One region of the Serratia sp. 121840015-1 genome, then DNA from elsewhere that is predicted to be linked to it. Evidence: predicted binding sites of a transcription regulator. Region 1 holds the regulator's gene; the other holds the start of a gene.

Region 1 (3,072 bases):
CAATAGCCCGGCAATCGTGCCCAGCGCACGGTGCTGAATACGCACCCGGGTGGCGTTATACCCGTTTTGGCTCACCAGCATGATGGTGAGCAGGATCCAGTAAGGCTTCGGCAGGTTGAATACCGCACCCAGGCTGCTGCCGACCGCCAGCGTTACGCCCAGCCGCGCGGCGTTGCGCAGGGCGGTGGATTTGAACGACAGATAGCTGACCAGCGCCGGCCAAAACGGCAGGCGGTGCTGGCCGGGCATCAGGTCGCGGCGGTACAGCGGATGCTGGGTGCGCAGCAGGCGGGCGATGCGGCTGAAGTGGTAATAACAAAACTGGCCGACCGGATTATCGGGATGCTGCGCCGCCATTTTTTCCAGCGCCGCCAGCTCGTGGGTCATGGAGAAGCGCTTCGAATGTTGATGATAGAGAATATCGTGCGCCACCACGCGCAGCCGGCCGGCGATCACCTGAGCATTGCGGCGAATGATCGCTTCGGCCTGGCTCTGCTCCACCAGTTTTTGCACCTCTTCCGGCAGATGCAGGCTGACGGTGATGTGCTCCTGCAGGTCCATCGCCACCTGAAAGGCGCGCTGCAGGCGCTTTTGCTCGAGATTGTTGGCGTGCGGCAGGAAATTAAGCTGTTGGTACAACAGGCTGATCAGGTCCATCACCTTTTGCTGGCGCACCAGCAGCGGCGGCAGCGCGGTCTGCGGATCGGTGTGCTGGGTCAGCAGCGAGTATTTGGCTTCGAAATAGTCCGCCAGTTCCAGGTAGAGCTGGCTCAGCGTCTCGCGCATCGGCTGCTCTTTCCACAGCTTGAACCAGAACCAGGTGAATAAGCCATACCAGGCGGTGCCGATCGCGTACAGCAGCGGCGCCTGCCAGATAGGCACCGTGCCGGCCGTGCTGAGGGCGAAGATGGCTGCCACCAGCGCCGCCGGCAACAGCCGGGCGTGCAGCGGGCTGATTTCGCCGGTGACGCCGAGCAGCAGCGCCAGGCCCAGCATCAGCGCCGGCAGCGGCACGTGCCACAGCAGGGCCTGTTGCAGCAGCACGCTGCTGAAGGCGAACAGCGAACCGCCGACGATCAGTCGTTTAAAGAAGCGCTTATGCGGCGTATCCAGCCCGGCGATATTGCAGCAGGCGGGCACGAGGGAGAACATCAGGCCGAGCTGCAGCTGGCCTATCAGCAGGCCGAACAGCACCGGCAGGCACAACACCAGCGTTTGTCGCAGTGCGTAGTTGATTTCCGGGTGGTAGATCAGGCGGCGCCACATGGCAGAGAGCAGACAAAAAAACGGCGCAGACTGCGCCGTTTTTTCAGGGATTAACGGGTGCCGTAGACGACAATGGTTTTGCCGTGGGCGGAAATCAGGTTTTGATCTTCCAGCATTTTCAGAATACGGCCAACGGTTTCACGCGAGCAGCCGACGATCTGGCCGATCTCCTGACGGGTGATCTTGATCTGCATGCCGTCCGGGTGAGTCATGGCGTCGGGTTGCTTCGCCAGATTCAGCAGGGTTTGCGCGATGCGGCCGGTAACGTCCAGGAAGGCGAGGTTGCCCACTTTTTCGGAGGTGACCTGCAGGCGGCTCGCCATTTGGGCGGACAGACGCATCAGGATGTCCGGGTTCACCTGGATCAGCTGGCGGAATTTCTTGTAGGAAATTTCGGCCACTTCACAGGCGGTTTTCGCGCGAACCCAGGCGCTGCGCTCCTGGCCTTCTTCGAACAATCCGAGCTCGCCGATGAAATCCCCCTGGTTGAGGTAGGACAGGATCATCTCTTTACCTTCTTCATCCTTGATCAGCACCGCGACGGAGCCTTTCACGATGTAGTAAAGCGTTTCGGCCTTTTCACCTTGGTGAATCAGCGTACTCTTCGATGGATATTTGTGGATATGGCAATGAGACAGGAACCATTCGAGAGTAGGGTCTGTTTGCGGTTTGCCGAGAACCATTCGCTGTTATCCTCTGTTGTTATCGCTGCCTTGTGTCACAGGGGTCAGAGTTCCCTGTAAAACCCGCCTGTAGCCGCAGTCATGAGCGAGGGCTACCGGCAAGTTTTGAGGCGTGTCATAAAAATACGCTGTCGCTCTAGCATATTAACTTGCCGTAAGCGCTGCAAGCTACATTCTGTTAACATACCGGTAAAGGAGCCTTTCTCTGGGCGTTTCCCTGAAATTCAGTGTCCCGGAAAGATTTATTGCGGCTCTGTTTGTAGCACAGAGTAAGGCGGGTGTCTCGTGTTGTCTCGCTTCAGCATGATTAGCATCAGGTTACGTTGCCTGTTTCTATGCGAAAGCGTACTCTGATTTTAAGAAATCAACCGGAGTGACCAGAATGCAGGCAAGAGTTAAATGGGTGGAAGGGTTAACGTTTTTGGGGGAATCGGCCTCCGGCCACCAGGTGCTGATGGACGGCAACGCCGGTGATAAAGCGCCCAGCCCGATGGAGATGGTGCTGATGTCGTTGGGCGGCTGCAGCGCGATCGACGTGGTGTCCATCCTGCAAAAAGGGCGCAACGACGTGCGCGACTGCGAGGTGAAGCTGACCTCCGAGCGCCGCGAAGAAGCCCCGCGGTTGTTCACCCATATCAACCTGCACTTCATCGTTACCGGCCAGGACCTGACCGACAAGATCGTCGAGCGTGCGGTGAACCTGTCGGCGGAGAAGTACTGCTCGGTGGCGCTGATGCTCAACAAGGCTGCCACGGTGACCCACAGCTTCGAGATCCGCCAACCGGCGTAATCGAAACGGAGCGCGGCCCGGCGCCGCGCTCAACGCATTTATTCGATCTTCTTGCCTTCCAGCAACCGCTGCACCAGCGGCGCCATGATCAGCTCCATCGCCAGCCCCATCTTGCCGCCCGGCACCACTAACGTATTGATGTGTGAGATAAACGAGCCCTGCAGCATCGCCAGCAAATAGGGGAAATCTATCTGATCCAGCCCGCGGAAGTGGATCACCACGAAGCTTTCGTCCAGTGAGGGAATCGCCTTGGCGGCGAACGGGTTGGAGGTGTCCACCGTCGGCACGCGCTGGAAGTTGATGTGGGTGCGCGAGAACTGCGGCGTGATGTAG
Region 2 (3,072 bases), on a different contig from region 1:
GCTGCCTGAGCCGGCTGTTCGGCGACAGCGCTCTCACCTGCGTCGAAGCGGGCGTGATGGCGCCGCTGGTCGGCACTATCGGCACCCTGCAGGCGATGGAAGCCATCAAGCTGTTGGCCGACTATGGTCAGCCGCTGCGCGGCAAGCTGTTGATGTTCGATGCGATGAGCATGCAGTTCCGCGAGATGAAACTGCCGAAGGATCCGCACTGCGAGGTGTGCGGCGGGGAATGACGGATAAAAAAAGGGCGGGATAATTCCCGCCCTGATGCGTTGCCGCGAGGGTTACACGATGCCCTGGCTGCGCAGATAGTCTTCGTAGTTGCCGGTAAAGTCGATCACCTTGTTCGGGGTGATTTCCAGAATGCGCGTCGCCAGCGAGCTGACGAACTCACGGTCGTGGGAGACGAAGATCAGCGTGCCTTCGTACATCTCCAGCGCCATGTTCAGCGATTCGATGGATTCCATATCCAGGTGGTTGGTCGGTTCGTCCATCACCAGAATATTCGGGCGCTGCATCATCAGCTTGCCGAACAGCATGCGGCCCTTCTCGCCACCGGACAGCACCTTCACTTTCTTCTTGATGTCGTCCTGGCTGAACAGCAAACGGCCCAGCACGCTGCGCACCGCCTGCTCGTCGTCTTTTTCCTGCTTCCACTGGCTCATCCAGTCGAACACGGTCAGGGTATCGTCGAACTCGTATTCGTGATCCTGCGCGTAGTAACCGATGCGGGCGTTTTCCGACCACTTCACGGTGCCGCTGTCCGGCTGCGCGTCGCCCACCAGCGTTTTCAGCAAGGTGGTTTTACCGATGCCGTTGGCGCCCAGCACCGCAACCTTCTCACCCACTTCCACCATCAGGTTCAGCTTGCTGAACAGCGGGCCGTTGTCGAAGCCCTTGGTGAGCGCTTCCACTTCCAGCGCGTTACGGAACAGCTTCTTGTCCTGATCGAAACGGATGAACGGGTTCTGGCGGCTGGAGGCCTTCACTTCTTCCAGCTGGATCTTGTCGATCTGGCGGGCGCGCGAGGTGGCCTGCTTGGATTTGGAGGCGTTGGCGCTGAAGCGGCTGACGAACGATTGCAGCTCGTTGATCTGCGCCTTCTTCTTGGCGTTGTCGGCCAGCAGACGTTCACGCGCCTGGGTGGCGGCGGTCATGTATTCGTCGTAGTTGCCCGGGTAAACGCGCAGTTCGCCGTAGTCCAGATCCGCCATGTGGGTGCAGACCATGTTCAGGAAGTGACGGTCGTGCGAGATGATGATCATGGTGCTGTTACGTTCGTTCAGCACCTGCTCCAGCCAGCGAATGGTATCGATGTCCAGGTTGTTCGTCGGTTCGTCGAGCAGCAGGATTTCCGGATCGGAGAACAGCGCCTGCGCCAGCAATACGCGCAGCTTCCAGCCCGGCGCGATTTCGCTCATCGGGCCGTAGTGCTGTTCCACCGGAATACCGACGCCAAGCAGCAGTTCGCCGGCGCGCGCTTCGGCGGTGTAACCGTCCATCTCGCCGTAGGCGACTTCCAGATCGGCCACTTTATAGCCGTCTTCCTCGCTCATCTCCGCCATGGCGTAGATGCGGTCGCGCTCTTCCTTCACCGCCCACAGCTCGGTGTGGCCCATGATCACGGTGTCCAGCACGCTGTATTGTTCGAAGGCAAACTGATCCTGACGCAGTTTACCCAGGCGCTCGTTCGGATCGAGGAACACGTTGCCGCCGGTCGGCGCCAAATCGCCGCCGAGGATTTTCATAAAGGTGGACTTGCCGCAGCCGTTGGCGCCGATCAGGCCGTAACGGTTGCCGCCGCCGAATTTAACAGAGATGTTTTCAAACAACGGCTTGCTGCCGAACTGCATGGTGATGTTGTTGGTGCTTAACACAGCGCTCGCTCTTTATACATAGGGAATGTGATTTGGCGCGCATTATGCCACAACGGGGTGCAGAGATCGCGGGAAGTTTTGGTGACATTTTGAGCGGCGCCGACGGATGAATCATACCTGCGTTGGATAATACCGATGAAAGTCACGGGGAGGCTTCGCTCAGCAAACCGTACAATAGCTCGAACAAATTCACAAAACATATTAATTATCGGTATTAATTAAAATAAAAAATGAAATACATTCTCGCCAGATACCGCACCAGGTAAGAATAAATCGCACCTGAATACCTCTTGAGAATCATTGATACAGTCAACACACTTCTATTTAATTCTATTTCTTGCCGACTATCGCCACATATTCTGCTATACGCGACATTTTGTGACCCCCTTCTTAAATGCCAGGATTTTTTCGATTATTAATGCGCTACAGCTCACTAAATCGGCACTAAATCACCTCACTGCCACACGTTATAAATTCAAAAAAAACATATAAATACAAAATCTTAAAAAAATCAAACCCGCGTTATCCCGTTAACCGCCCTCATATTGCACAGGGTTGTACATACAAGTATATGTAAAGGAGACGTTGCCATTCTGTTGCCGCTTCGGGCGGCGGTTATCGCCGTCCCGGATAATGCCACCACGGCCAGAAAATAATAACAACACACCGTCCACCTATCGCGAGAGATAACGATGAACACTGCTGAAAAAACCTTGCCCAAAAGCCAAACGGCAGAGAAAGGCGCGGTAAATTACAAAGTCATTGTCGGCGCCAGCCTGGGCAACGGCCTGGAGATTTTCGACTTCACCGTATACAGCTTCTTTGCCGCCATCATCGGCAAACTCTATTTTCCCAGCGACAGCGCCTACGGCTCTTTGTTGATGTCGGTGGCGGTGTTCGGCGTCGGCTTTATCATGCGCCCGCTGGGCAGCATGGTGCTGGGCGCCTATGCCGACCGGGTCGGCCGCAAGGCCGCCATGCTGATGACCATCGTGCTGATGGGCGTCGGCACCGCCCTGATTGCCTTCGCGCCAACCCATGCGCAAATCGGCGTTCTGGCGCCGGTGCTGATCGTAGTCGGTCGCCTGATTCAGGGCTTCGCCGCCGGCGGTGAAGTGGGCTCAGCGACCACGCTACTGCTGGAGTCCGCCGGGGCCAATCAGCGCGGCTTTTTCGTCAGTTGGCAGGCGATCAG

What was found. The regulator CRP, encoded in region 1, controls carbon source genes, mostly activating them, when cyclic AMP is high. The targets are predictions, from matches to a motif close to ATGTGANNNNNNTCACAT.
Region 2: the regulator CRP is predicted to act here: its motif matches at 1,903-1,920, upstream of ACUXAC_RS11975 (ABC-F family ATPase).

What each region holds. Positions count from the first base shown of each region.
Region 1 covers NZ_JBSEYF010000007.1:49,974-53,045, reverse strand. The annotation lists gene ACUXAC_RS23355 (YccS/YhfK family putative transporter) at 1-1,266, opposite strand, end outside; gene crp (cAMP-activated global transcriptional regulator CRP) at 1,317-1,949, opposite strand; gene ACUXAC_RS23345 (OsmC family protein) at 2,332-2,739, shown strand; gene ACUXAC_RS23340 (phosphoribulokinase) at 2,778-3,072, opposite strand, start outside.
Region 2 covers NZ_JBSEYF010000001.1:2,473,681-2,476,752, forward strand. The annotation lists gene moeB (molybdopterin-synthase adenylyltransferase MoeB) at 1-233, shown strand, start outside; gene ACUXAC_RS11975 (ABC-F family ATPase) at 285-1,877, opposite strand; gene ACUXAC_RS11980 (MFS transporter) at 2,570-3,072, shown strand, end outside.